Regions from separate parts of the Erwinia sp. genome, predicted to be linked through region 3. Evidence: riboswitches for the same ligand, from Rfam matches in the RefSeq annotation. Region 3 holds a riboswitch; each other region holds the start of a gene.
What was found. Region 3 has a riboswitch for thiamine pyrophosphate ahead of thiM (hydroxyethylthiazole kinase). Riboswitches for the same ligand answer to the same signal wherever they lie in the genome.
Positions count from the first base shown of each region.

Region 1 (4,661 bases), on a different contig from region 3:
GCGGCTGCTCCACAGCAGCATGGTGGTCAGCAGCACGCAGAGCACCCCAGCGCCAAGCGCGATCCGTAGCGAGATAAAAGCCGCCTGCCAGAGCGCCGGCTGTTGCAGCACGCTGAACAGATTACTGTTTAAGCCGCTGATAACCACGGCCAACAGCGGTGGCACCACAAGCAGCAGCAGCAGCGAGACCAGCACCCCATCCAGCAGCTTCGCGACCGGGTGATCCTGGGGATCTCGCCAGCCTTGCAGAGTAGTGGTACCCGACGGTAGCGCTTTGCTCAGCCGCTGGCTCACCACCACCAGGCCCAGGCAGCAGACCATTTGCAGCATCGCCAGAAGGGCCGCGCGGCCAGGATCGTAATCAAAGTTCAGCGCCTGAAAAATCGCCAGTTCAATGGTGGTGGCCTTGGGGCCGCCACCCAGCGCCAGCACGGTGGCAAAACTGGCGAAGCAGAGCATAAAGATCAGCGAACCCACCGGTAGCAGCTGGCGTCGTAGCCAGGGCCACTCGACCAGCCGAAACTGATGCCACCCCGTGATGCCCAGCTGCGCTGCCAGCTGACGCTGTTCGGCAGGAATTTGCTCCAGCGTTTGCAGCAGCAGTCTGGCGGCCAGCGGCAGGTTGAAAAAGGCATGCGCCAGCAAAATGCCCTGCAGCCCATAAGGCGTGAAGCGGTAGTCGACGCCCAGCCAGGCACAGAGCGTTGCCAGCCATCCTGTACGGCCATAGACGCTGAGGATACCGAAAACCGCGACCAATACGGGCAGCACCAGCGTCATAGCGCAAAGGCGCAGCACGATTTCGCGGCCCGGAAAGCGGCGACGATAGAGCGCCCGCGCCAGCGGCACGGCAGGCGTAAGCGCCAGCAAAGCAGAAAGAAAGGCCTGCCAGAAGGAAAAGCGCAGCACGTGCCACAGATAGCTGTCCTGCCAGAGCGCGCGCACGCTGACCGGCGCATTGTGCCCAAGCGCGATAAAAGCGAGCAGCGCCACGGTGACCAGTAGCGTGGCAGCAAGGCAGCCGGGAACGAGGCTGCCTGAAGGTTGACGGCGGGCTAGCGGCTGACGGCGCGTTGCCATTCGCTGATCCACTGGCTGCGATGGCTGGCGACGTCCTGCGACGAGTATTGCAGCGTGGTTTTCGGCAGAGGAAGCGTATCAAAACCAGCCGGGAGCTTGCCTGCTACGGCGGGATACATCCAGTTACCCTGCGGAATAGTCTGCTGGAAAGGTTTATCCAACATAAATTGCATAAACTTCTGTGCCAGCTGTGGCTGTTTGCTGGTTTTTAGCTGTCCGGCGACCTCCACCTGAAGGTAGTGACCTTCGCTGAAATCGGCGGCGGCATACTGGGTTTTTTTCTCTTCAATAAGGTGATAAGCAGGCGAGGTGGTGTAGCTCAGCACCATATCTGCTTCGCCCTTCAGGAACAGGCCATAGGCCTCGCTCCAGCCTTTGGTTACGGTAACGGTTTTCTGTGCCAGCTTCTGCCAGGCGGCGGGGGCATCATCGCCATAGACTTTCTGCATCCACAGCAGCAGGCCCAGACCTGGCGTACTGGTACGCGGATCTTCATAAATAATCTTCAGCGGCTGGTCGCCTTCGACTAATGCCTTAAGGCTTTTTGGTGGCGTCTTCAGCCGCGTTTTGTCGTAAACAAAGGCGAACCAGCCGTAGTCATAGGGAACGAAAGTACTGTTTGTCCAGCCACCCGGTACGGTGACGCTGCGGATATCAACACCGCTGGCGGCAAACAGGCCGGTTTTTTCCGCCGCATCCAGCAGGTTGTTATCCAGCCCCAGCACCACGTCGGCCCGGCTGTTTTTTCCTTCCATACGCAGACGGTTTAATAGCGCGACACCGTCGGGCAGCGTGACGTAGCGCAGCTCACAACCACAGTTAACCTCAAAAGCTTTTTTAATAGCCGGGCCGGGCCCCCATTCGGAAGAGAAAGAATCGTAGGTGTAAACCGTCAGCACGGGTTTGGCAGCAGCGGCAGAAAGCGAGCAAAGCAGCAGCAGAGGCAGGACTTTTTTTAGCACTTGGCGTTCCTTTATGGTCAGGCGACGCGCGATCTGAGCAGGTGAAGCACTCTCAAATCCCTACGCCGGTATTAGCCGGGTCAGGTTCGACGGGTTTATCTCAGCGTCGGCTGATGCCGCGCACCCCGTTGAGAACGAGTTATTCTAATGATTTCTGTAGAGTAGCGAAAGCGTCATGATTCGGGGGGCGCAAACCAGGCGGACTTGAAATCAAACCAGCCAAGCGTGTTCATGCGCACGCCGCGCATACTGCGTTCGCCTTCCAGCAATAGCCAGTGATGGAAAAGCGGATGAAGATAGCTGTCGGCCACCTGCTGCCTGCTCCAGTCGGCCAGCGACAATTGCTGTTCGCGCCAGCGCTGTGCATCCTGCTGCCAGTCAATCGGCACGCAGTGTTGCAGCAGTGGGATTTCATATAACAGGGCAAATAGTGAAAACTCAAGCGGTAGCGTAAAGTTAGCGCTGCCCAGCCAGATATCGCTCTGTGCCTCGCCCTGATGCCAGCGGGTATAATCGACCTGCTTCGTTACCAGCGCCACGCCCTGCGCAGCCAGCAGCGGCTGGAGAAGATTAGCGATGGCCTGATGCTCAAGATGATCGCCATACCAGGTCAGCGTGAGCGAGGTCAGGCCCGCCGGTTTTTCCGGCACGTCTAAATCGCGTCGATGATGCCAGCGCGGTAGCAGTCCGTAGGCCGGAAACCAGTAACGCTGATAGCCGGTTCCGGCATGGCTCAGCAGCGCTATCGGGTTGGCGATGGCGCTAACCCAGCGACGGATCTGCTCATCACGCCCCAGGGGCGAACGCTGGTCGAACAGCAGGAAATAGCAGCCCTCCTCAAGCCGGCTTTCCTCCGATTTTTCACCCACGCTGCCGCCTTCCAGCCTGACGCCCGAATAAACCAGCTCCTCGCTGATTTCCGGCAATACCCAAATATTGACCTCATCAAGCAGTGCGCGGTAGCCGAAATAGGCATCGAAGGCTTCAATTTTCAGCTGGCTTTGCTGATTGCGTACCACGGCGTAAGGCCCGGTCCCGATGGGCTGGCGACTGAAATCGGGCATAGCAGGCCACTCTTTCGGCACGATCAGTGCGCTTACCCCCGCCAGCAGCCAGGGCAGCCAGAGGTCAGGCTGATGCAGGTGGATATCCAGCGTCCAGGGAGTAGGAGAGTGAATCTGTGCAATGTTTGCAAAAAGCGGCTGGGCCCGCGTCCGTTCCAGCGTGGCAATCACATCCGCCATTTCCATTTCGCGGCCGTGATGAAAATGCACGGCGGGCCGTAAATAAAAGCGCCAGTGCCGTGAGGAAATCGTTTGCCAGTGATGAGCGATATCCGGCTCGATTTCCCCGTTTTCCTCATTTATACGGGTCAGACCGCTGAAAATCTGCCTGGCCAGATGCGTTTCCGAGCGGCGCAGCGCGGTCGCCGGGTTCAGGTTAAGCAGAGAACGATAATAGAGCACTCGCAGGATATGTTTACCCTGACGAAAGCTCCGGCCCAGATGAGAGAGCAGCATTTGCCGCACGGTATTTTTGTCGCCAACCAGCTGCACCAGCTGATCGATACGATCCTGCTCCAGCAGGTCTTCTGCCCGCTGCTGCTGAAGCGCAAGGCCCGTATAGTGAAACGTCAGCATCGAGCGTTTGCCGCGCCCGGCCTCGGCCTGCCACGTCAGCCAGCCTGCCTCTTGCATCGCGCCAAGTAGATTGCGCATGTGGCGACGTGAACAGCTGAGCTGAAGCGCCAGACTATCGAGTGTGGTAGCCTGCGGCTGACCCTCACAGCTTTGCCAGAGCCGGATAAACTGCTGTTGTAAACGTGTCGATTGCATAAAAGGGGAACTCTTTTTGAAAAGTCGCCTGTTTTTTCTGCCCCATATTAAGCCCATACTGCTTCACGATGAAAGGGCGGGAGGCATTCTTTTGAATGGCGCGCTTTCAAGACTTTATATCTGAGTAGGGTGTATTTTCACCAGCCAGCAGGCGTCTTGCCCGCTGGCTTTTTTCATTTTGCTTTTTCTTCTATGCTTGCTGTTTGCGCCTGCATGCAGGCCTCTTTTATTGCAAGGGATGTGGTATGAAATCGCTGCTAACGCGTCGCCGTCGTCTTAACCCTGTTTACCTGGCTTTTATGGCCGTCTCTTTTATGGTGGGGATTGCGGGTGCGCTGCAGGCCCCCACGCTGAGCCTGTTTTTGACGCGCGAAGTCGGCGAACGGCCATTCTGGGTGGGGCTGTTTTATACCGTGAACGCGATTGCCGGTATTGCCGTCAGCCTGCTGCTGGCGAAACGATCGGATGACCGTGGCGATCGGCGCATGCTGATCCTGTTTTGTTGCCTGATGGCGGTAGGGAATGCGCTGTTGTTCGCCTTCAATCGTCACTACCTGACGCTGATCACTTTTGGCGTGCTGCTGTCGGCGTTGGCCAGCGTTGCCATGCCGCAAATCTTTGCGCTGGCGCGTGAATATGCGGACAGCTCCGCGCGTGAAGTTGTAATGTTCAGCTCGGTTATGCGCGCCCAGCTCTCGCTGGCATGGGTAATTGGCCCACCGCTTTCCTTTGCACTGGCGCTGAACTACGGCTTTACCACCATGTTTTCCGTAGCTGCAGGGCT
Region 1 covers NZ_DALZCD010000248.1:1,591-6,251, reverse strand. The annotation lists partial or broken gene thiP (thiamine/thiamine pyrophosphate ABC transporter permease) at 1-1,080, opposite strand, end outside; gene thiB (thiamine ABC transporter substrate binding subunit) at 1,056-2,042, opposite strand; TPP riboswitch at 2,082-2,180, opposite strand; gene sgrR (HTH-type transcriptional regulator SgrR) at 2,216-3,877, opposite strand; gene RTK32_RS17180 (sugar efflux transporter) at 4,123-4,661, shown strand, end outside.
Region 1: another riboswitch for thiamine pyrophosphate. It lies ahead of thiB (thiamine ABC transporter substrate binding subunit); the one in region 3 lies ahead of thiM (hydroxyethylthiazole kinase).

Region 2 (4,661 bases), on a different contig from region 3:
TCACGGACTTCCTGAGTGATCTTCATTGAACAGAATTTCGGGCCGCACATAGAGCAGAAATGGGCGACCTTGCCGGACTCCTGCGGCAGCGTTTCATCATGGAAAGCGCGGGCAGTATGCGGATCCAACGCCAGGTTAAACTGATCTTCCCAGCGGAATTCAAAGCGCGCTTTCGACATGGCGTTGTCACGGATCTGCGCGCCCGGATGGCCTTTGGCAAGATCGGCTGCGTGGGCAGCAATCTTGTAGGTAATCAATCCCTGCTTTACATCTTCTTTGTTCGGCAGGCCCAGGTGCTCTTTCGGCGTGACGTAGCACAGCATGGCGCAGCCAAACCAGCCAATCATCGCCGCGCCAATACCGGAAGTGAAATGGTCGTAGCCTGGCGCAATATCGGTAGTCAGCGGGCCGAGGGTATAGAAAGGCGCTTCATGGCAGTGCTCAAGCTGCTCGGTCATATTGCGTCTGATCATTTGCATCGGCACATGTCCCGGGCCTTCAATCATCACCTGCACGTCATACTCCCAGGCAATTTTTGTCAGTTCGCCCAGCGTGCGCAGCTCGGCAAACTGCGCCTCGTCATTGGCATCCTGTATCGAGCCGGGGCGCAGGCCGTCGCCCAGCGACAGCGAGACATCGTAAGCGGCACAGATCTCGCAGATATCACGAAAGCGTTCGTAGAGAAAGCTTTCACGATGATGCGACAGGCACCACTTCGCCATAATGGATCCCCCACGCGAAACGATGCCGGTCAGGCGTTTTGCCGTCATCGGCACATATCGCAGCAGCACGCCCGCATGAATAGTGAAGTAATCCACGCCTTGTTCAGCCTGCTCCAGCAGCGTGTCGCGGAACACTTCCCAGTTGAGGTTTTCCGCCACGCCGTTAACCTTTTCCAACGCCTGATAGATGGGCACCGTGCCAATCGGCACCGGACTGTTGCGCAGGATCCACTCGCGGGTTTCATGAATATTCCGCCCGGTAGAGAGGTCCATTACCGTATCCGCCCCCCAGCGCACCGACCAGACCAGCTTTTCGACTTCTTCCTCGATGGAGGAACTGACCGCAGAGTTGCCGATATTGGCGTTAATTTTCACCAGAAAATGGCGGCCGATAATCATCGGCTCCGATTCAGGATGGTTGATATTGGCCGGGATAATAGCGCGTCCGGCGGCCACCTCCTGCCGAACAAAATCGGCGGTGATGTTTTCCGGCAGCCTTGCGCCGAAGCTCTCTCCCGGATGCTGTTGCAATAGCGCTTCGCTGCGAATGCGTTCGCGGCCCATATTTTCGCGCAGTGCAATAAATTCCATTTCCGGCGTGATAATGCCCTGGCGTGCGTAGTGAAGTTGGGTGACGCGGCGGCCAGCCTGTGCGCAACGCGGACGGGGCAAATTATCAAAGCGCAGATGATCCAGTCCTGCGTCCGCCAGGCGCTGCTGCGTATAAACAGAACTCAGTTGCTCAATCGATTGCGTATCGGCACGTTCTGCAATCCAGCTTTCGCGCAGCCTGGCGATGCCGGCATGGACGTCAATAACGGCGTCGGGATCGCCATAAGGTCCGGCGGTATCGTAAACCGGTACTGGCTCGTTTTCTTCGAACAGCGGGTTTTCTTTACTGCCGCCAACAGGGGTGGGCGAGAGCTGAATTTCACGCATCGGCACGCGCAGATCGGCTCGCGATCCGGTCAGATAAATACGTTTGGAATGGGGGAAGGCGGTGCCTTGTAAAGCGGCGATAAACTGTTGGGCTTCAGCGCGCTGTTCGCGTCGGTTGGATTTCTTAACCTGGGTAGACATAGCAAGTTCCTGACTTAAGGGAAATTTGCTTGTCCGGAGTTCGGAGGAGTAAGCGCGGGGCCGATAGCCCCAACCTGGATCTTTACTCTTGTTCCCTTCGCAGGTTCTAACCTGATCAGGTTCCGCGGATCCCGAATTAACGGTCTCAGCCCCGAGGGGCACTCCGACAAGAAGACATCTGGCTTTCGCCAGGGGCAATCATCTGATTGCCTTTTCAGCATAAAGGGACGTTATGGAAAGCTCAAGAATTTAAACGGAGAACTTTTCAGGCAGGACGGGCCATTGCAGAATCATTGGCTGCGGGCTTCCCCATATACTTTTCCAGCGCCAGCTGAATGAATTTATCTTCCAGCGTGAAGCGGGCTTCCAGCGCTTCGCCGACAATCGACAGCGCCTGCTGGAATTCCAGATAGTTATCGTGATCGATGGCGTTTTCCAGGTGCGCGTCGTAAATACCCATAATCTGTTCGGTATTGGACTGTAGGGAAGGATAAATCAGCGCCGCTTTGGCCAGCTGCTCGGTTCCTTCCATTTCCTGAATAAAGCGCTCGTATGCCGTAAAGTGGCCAGTTGAGAGATAATCAACCAGGCTTTGACAGAAGTTATCCAGCGCCTCTTCGTCGAGCGTGGTCAGCGATTCTTTGTTAGGCTTCATGCCAACCATTTGATAATAAGCAACTAACAGCTGCTTGCGTGAGTGAAGGCAAAAGTCTACCAGTTCGCTGCATCCGCCTACGCGCGAGGCCAAAACTTCCAGCTGGTCAAGCATGAGTGACTCCAAAAAGTGTTATTTTAACTGTCTATCCCAATCCGGTAAGTGCGTGAAGTGAGGATGAGCAATTTATGGAACTTGAGATTTCAAGCGTAGACGCTGGCTGGTGGATTGTCAGCCACGAACAGAAAATTTGGCTGCCAAAAGGTCAATTACCGTACGGAAATGCACAAGATTTAGGCCTGGTCGGCTCGAAGGGTGCACCGATAGGGGAGTGGCAGGGTGAACCGGTAAGGCTGATTAACGAAAATCGGCCAGAAGGAATGGCATCGCTGCGACAGCTGCTCGATCAGGATCCCGCGCTGTTTCAGCTGGCGGGACGCGGTATTCAGCTGGCGGAATTTTACCGCTCGCACCAGTGGTGCGGTTACTGCGGCCATTCGATGTCTCGCAGTAAAACGGAATGGGCCTGCCTGTGCAGTCATTGCCGCCAGCGCTACTATCCGCAAATTGCGCCCTGTATCATCGTAGCTATCCGGCGTGATGATGAGATCCTGCTGGCACAGCATACCCGACACCGCAACGGCATCTACACGGTGCTGGCTGGTTTTGTTGAGGTGGGTGAAACGCTGGAGCAGACCGTGGCGCGCGAAGTCATGGAAGAGAGCGGCATCCGGGTGAAAAACCTGCGCTATGTTTCTTCGCAGCCCTGGCCTTTCCCGCAGTCCCTGATGATGGCATTTATGGCCGATTACGACAGTGGCGAGATCAACATCGATCCTAAAGAGCTGCTGGACGCTAACTGGTATCGCTTCGACGCTTTGCCGTCGCTGCCGCCAGCGGGAACGGTGGCGCGTCGACTGATAGAAGACACCGTCGCGCTCTGCCGCGCCGCTGTGGAATAACTGATATACTGTGCGTCTGAATGAAAAAGAGTCCTGAAGATGAGTGAACTGAAGAACGATCGTTATTTGCGTGCTCTGCTGCGTCAGCCGGTAGACGTTACGCCCGTGTGGATGATGCGTCAGGCCGGACGGTATTTGCCGGAATACAAGGCGACGCGCGCCCAGGCCGGCGACTTTATGTCGCTGTGTAAAAATGCTGAGCTGGCCTGTGAAGTCACGCTGCAACCGCTGCGTCGCTACGCGCTGGACGCGGCGATCCTCTTCTCTGATATCCTGACCATCCCGGATGCGATGGGGCTGGGACTCTATTTTGAAGCGGGCGAAGGGCCACGCTTTTCTTCCCCTGTCACCTGCCGTGCGGACGTAGAAAAACTGCCCGTTTTCGATCCCGAGCAGGAGCTGGGCTATGTGATGAATGCCGTGCGCACCATCCGTAAAAATTTACAGGGCGCGGTGCCGTTGATTGGTTTTTCCGGCAGCCCGTGGACGCTGGCGACCTATATGGTCGAAGGCGGCAGCAGTAAAGCCTTTACCAAACTGAAAAAGATGATGTACGCCGAGCCGGAAACCCTGCACCTGATGCTGGATAAGCTGGCCGACAGCGTGACGCTTTATCTGAATGCCCAGATCCGTGCGGGCGCGCAGTCGGTGATGATTTTCGATACCTGGGGCGGAGTCCTTACCGGGCGCGATTATCTGCAATTCTCTCTGCACTACATGCACAAAATCGTTGATGGCCTGCAGCGTGAAAATGACGGTCGCCGCGTGCCCGTTACGCTGTTTACCAAAGGTGGCGGTCAGTGGCTGGAAGCGATGGCGGAAACCGGCTGCGATGCACTTGGTCTGGACTGGACCATGGATATTGGCGAGGCACGTCGACGCGTCGGTCACAAGGTGGCGCTGCAAGGCAACATGGATCCTTCTATGCTTTATGCCTCTCCTGCCCGAATTGAGCAGGAAGTCGCGGGTATTCTTCAGAGCTTCGGCAACGGCACGGGCCACGTGTTCAACCTGGGTCACGGCATTCATCAGGATGTCCCACCGGAACACGCGGGTGCTTTTGTGGAGGCCGTCCACAAACTGTCAGGACAGTATCACCAGGATTAATTATGGATATACAGGCATTAAAGCAGGAACAGACGACGCGTGCGGCAGAAGTGGTACGCGCCGATGATTTTGACGTAATGCCGCCACGCTATATCGCCGGGGCGGATGTGGGATTTGAGCAGGGCGGTGAGGTCA
Region 2 covers NZ_DALZCD010000030.1:12,886-17,546, forward strand. The annotation lists gene thiC (phosphomethylpyrimidine synthase ThiC) at 1-1,802, opposite strand, end outside; TPP riboswitch at 1,878-1,978, opposite strand; gene rsd (sigma D regulator) at 2,068-2,571, opposite strand; gene nudC (NAD(+) diphosphatase) at 2,646-3,419, shown strand; gene hemE (uroporphyrinogen decarboxylase) at 3,459-4,526, shown strand; gene nfi (deoxyribonuclease V) at 4,529-4,661, shown strand, end outside.
Region 2: another riboswitch for thiamine pyrophosphate. It lies ahead of thiC (phosphomethylpyrimidine synthase ThiC); the one in region 3 lies ahead of thiM (hydroxyethylthiazole kinase).

Region 3 (4,661 bases):
TGCCAGCCGTGACGCTGATAAAAAGCCAGCGCCCGGCTGTTTGCCTTCAGGCATTTTAATGCGCCGGTGGAGGTAAAGCCTGCCTGCACCGCGTCCAGCAGCTCGCTGCCGATGCCCTGACCCTGATACGCAGGATCGACAAATAAACTGTGCAGAAAATTGTCAGCGGGCAGCAGGGCGGCAAATCCCGTACGGTGGCCGTCGTGCTCGGCGACCAGAACGCGCTCGCCCAGCGTCGTCCGATCAAAATCCTCCAGCTGCCAGTCGCTGCCGTCGAGCCAGTGCCAGTTCGCCTTGCGTGCAGCCAAAAACAGCGTGCGCAGAAAGGGACGATCGGCTTCGATAAAGGCGCGTACCGTCATCGGTTGTCTCCCCAAACGGGCTTAACGTGCCTTTCGCTGTCGATACCCGTCCCGCGGTAGTCGTAGTCGATTTTGCCTGCTTCAAAAAGCTGATCTAACAGGCGGAAATTATCCGGCGGCGTGACGTTGCAGCGGCTGTTCAGCACGGTATCCCGAATGGTGAAGGCGCGATCGCCGCGCGCTATCTGCTGGAGATAATGCAGCATTTGCAGCGCCGCAACGCTGATGCCGTATTGTTCATTAAGCGGTCTTGTCATCTTACTTCTCGTCAGGACAGGATGGCGAACTTTATCAAAAGCCGCTAAGAGATCGGAGATTATGACGCAAAAAATCCCGACGGCAAAAGCGGCCGCCGGTAAATAATCAGAAATTCACCGTCATGCCGCCAGCCAGCAGCCAGTCGTTGGCGCCTTACTGTTGCAGCCTGCGCTGATCTTTACTGCTGTCCAGTTCAGCATGATTTGCGGCGGCGGCGGCGTCAGCGCATTAACGCCATGCCATGCCCAGCGCTCCTTACCCTGGGTAACCGCGTCTTTATGCCAGTACAACGTGCCGTTGCTCTAAGTGTCAGTGATATCGGGATCGCTGCTGGCCGCCATCGCCTGCGCGACGAAATCATCCTGAATAAAGAGGATATAGGAACGCAGGGAGTAGGGGCCCACGCCGCGTCAGAGGTCAGCACGGCCGCCAGTTTCCAGTTTTTTTCTTCATTATCGTAAACCAATCGGGCTGCCGCTGTCCCCTGCCCGCGAGGCGTTAGCGAGGCGTCCTGCGCTTGCGTAAAACGGCGCATTTCCCTATGCTGGCAAGCACTACGACTCGGGGTGCCCTTCCTTGTGAAGGCTGAGAAATACCCGTTGAACCTGAACTGGATAATGCCAGCGGAGGGAAGTCAGATGCTTTATTGCATCGCCTTCTTGATCGCCGGTTGGGAGCGCTATGATCCAACCTTCTCGCTATACGGCCAGTCCGGCCGCCTCTCTTGCCGTTTTCCGCCAGCAGTCACCGCTGGTTCACTGCCTGACTAATGACGTGGTACAAAGCCTGACGGCCAACGTGCTGCTGGCGCTGGACGCGTCGCCCGTCATGGTGACTGAACCTGTGGAAGCGGCACAATTTAGCGCCATTGCAGATGCCGTGCTGATCAACGTCGGCACGCTGACCGCTGCACGTAGCGAAGCGATGCTGGCCGCGGTGGAAGGCGCGACCGCGGCAGGCCGACCCTGGACGCTGGATCCGGTTGCCGTCGGCGCGCTGACTTTTCGCAGCGATTTTTGCCAGCGGCTGCTGGCTTATCGTCCTGCCGCCATTCGCGGCAACGCCTCTGAAATTATGGCGCTGGCCCGTCAGGCGGTTTCCGGCCGCGGCGTCGACAGCCAGCACGATCCGGCTGCTGCCCTTGAAGCCGCTATTCAGCTGGCGCAGTCCGGCGGTACGGTAGTCGTGGTTACAGGCGAAACGGACTACGTTACCGATGGACGGCGGCTGCTGGCGGTATCGGGCGGGTCTCCGCTGATGACCCGGGTGGTGGGAACGGGTTGTGCACTTTCCGCCGTAGTGGCAGCGTTTTGCGCGCTGCCGGGCGACAGGCTGCTGCATATCGCTGCCGCCTGTCGGGTAATGAGCCAGGCGGGCGAGCAGGCAGCGGCAGCGGCCAGCGGGCCGGGCACCTTTGAACCGCTGTTTCTTGATGCGCTTTACGGTCTGCACAAGGAGGCCGTATGAGAGTCAATGCCCTGACGATTGCCGGAACGGATCCCAGTGGTGGTGCCGGGATTCAGGCCGATTTGAAAACGTTTTCCGCGCTGGGGGCCTACGGCACCAGCGTCATCACCGCGCTGGTGGCACAAAATACCTGCGGTGTGCAGGCCGTCTATCCCATCGCAGCCGACTTTGTTGCGGCGCAGCTCGCCTCGGTGTTGGATGATGTACGCATCGACAGCGTGAAAATCGGCATGTTGCAGGACAGCGATATTGTGGAAGCGGTCGCTGCAGGATTGGCGACGGCAGCTATTCCCTGGCGGGTACTGGATACGGTGATGCTGGCGAAAAGCGGCGATCCGCTGCTTTCGCGGCGCGCCGTAGCGACGCTGCGGGAAAAACTGCTGCCGCAGGTGTCGATTATCACCCCGAATCTGCCGGAAGCTGCCGCGCTGCTGGATTGTTTACCGGCGCGCAACGAGCACGAAATGCTGCAGCAGGGCAGGGCGCTGCTGGCGCTTGGCTGTCAGGCGGTACTGATGAAAGGCGGCCATCTAAGCGACAGCGAAAGCCCCGACTGGCTGCTGACAGCGGAAGTGGAAGAACGTTTTACCGCGCCGCGAGTGCCCACTAAAAACACGCACGGTACGGGCTGCACGCTCTCTTCTGCTCTGGCTGCGCTGCGTCCGCGCCATGCCAGCTGGCTGACCACGATAAGCGAAGCGAAAGAGTGGCTGCAGGGTGCCTTGCTGCAGGCAGATACGCTGGAGGTGGGTAACGGTAGTGGCCCGGTGCATCATTTCTACCGCTGGTGGTAGGGCAAAAACCGAGAACAGGGTGAAAAGCGGCATCAGCATCTTGCGTTAAGGCATCACGAGCGGCCGGGTCAGCCACCCTGTTGATTTACATTAAGGCATTACAAGCAGTCGGGCAGTTACCTTGTTGATTTGCGTTAAGACACCTGTCGGAGAGGCCTGCTGACAGCCGCAACGAGGCGTCAGCGTAACAGGATTAATCCTGTTCAAACCACTCGCTGTTTTGTTCTGCAATCGGCGTGATAGAAAAAATCATCTCCTGCAAATGGCGCCGCAGTGCCTGTTCTGCGGCATCAGCGTCTTTTGCCAACAGCGCCTGCAATATTTCTTCATGCTGATGAATTAAGCTTTCCGGCGGCGAAACTTTGCTGAGGGTCAGGAAGCGCACGCGATCCATCGTTGCTTTAATATTTTCTACCGTTTCCCATGCCAGTTCACAGTTAATGCTTTGCGCGATAAGGCGATGAAACGCATCATCCAGCAGTAAAAACGCCTGACTGTCATTGCGCTCCGCGGATAATTTCTGCAGGCGCAAATTATGCTCAAGCAGGGCGAGTGCCTCTGCAGTCGCTTCCGTCGCCGCGCGTCGTATTACCGCTGTTTCAACCGCTTCGCGAATAAAACGGCCGTCAGCAACTCGACGGGCAGAGATCTTACGGACAAAAGTACCGCGTTGCGGCAGAATCTGCACCAGGCCGGCCTCGGCCAGCTTAATAAAGGCTTCCCGAACGGGCTGACGCGAGACGTCAAAACGGGCAGAAACGTCTTTTTCAGAGAGTAAGGCACCCGGCGAAATCACGCAGGTCACAATGTCCTGGCGTAGAAAACGATAGATTTGCTGATTAACGGGTTCGCTGGCGGTAATGATATAGGCAGTAGACATACGGCAATTTTCATTTCAGTAGTGCGTCGTAGAGCCTGACGCCGGAAACAGCCAGTCTAATCAGCCTGCTGCGCCAGCGCCAGTTCTTTTGCCACTCAGCGTCAGCCAACAACCTGCCTGACCGTTTCTTTTGCACCTGCTTTCAATAACAATTGATAGTAATGACTGACCTTTTGGCGGAACAGCGAGTTATCCGGGAGATCGTCACCGAAAACTGCCCGTAGCGAGAGCAGGGCAGCGACGCGTGCATCGCCTTCCTGACTATCGCTTACCCGCTGTGCCAGCTCGTCACGGAGCGGATCGTTAATGACTGTCGTTTTGCCCTGTTCATCCATGCCGCCGACAAAGCGTATCCAGCTCGCCACGCCCAGCGCCAGCAGCGTAAAATCGCTGCCGTTAGCCAGGTGCCAGCGGATACTGTCCAGCCAGCGCTGCGGCAGTTTTTGCGTGCCGTCAGTGGCTATCTGATAGGTACGATGCCTGATCGCCCGGTTGCGATAGCGGGCGATCAGCGAATCCGCATAGGCCGTCAGATCAACATTTTGGGTGCTCAGCGTGGGGGCCTGCTCATCCAGCATCAGGCTGCGTGCGGCCTTAAGATAGTAAGGATCGTCCATGCAGTCGCTGATATGCTCATAACCGGCAAGGTAGCCAAGGTAGGCCAGCAGCGAATGGCTGCCGTTCAGCATGCGCAGTTTCATCTCTTCAAAAGGCAGCACGTCCGCCACCAGCTCCGCGCCCGCTTTCTCCCACTCCGGGCGACCATTGACGAAATTATCCTCAATGACCCACTGGAAAAAAGGTTCGCACTCCACGGCGACCGGATCGGTGCAGCCCAGCTTGCGGCTCAGCTCGTCAAAGGCTTCCTGCGTCATGGCTGGCACAATGCGGTCCACCATC
Region 3 covers NZ_DALZCD010000006.1:18,033-22,693, forward strand. The annotation lists gene RTK32_RS01075 (GNAT family N-acetyltransferase) at 1-362, opposite strand, end outside; gene RTK32_RS01080 (hypothetical protein) at 359-619, opposite strand; gene RTK32_RS01085 (hypothetical protein) at 740-910, opposite strand; TPP riboswitch at 1,173-1,269, shown strand; gene thiM (hydroxyethylthiazole kinase) at 1,302-2,087, shown strand; gene thiD (bifunctional hydroxymethylpyrimidine kinase/phosphomethylpyrimidine kinase) at 2,084-2,881, shown strand; gene RTK32_RS01100 (GntR family transcriptional regulator) at 3,075-3,761, opposite strand; gene RTK32_RS01105 (mannitol dehydrogenase family protein) at 3,863-4,661, opposite strand, start outside.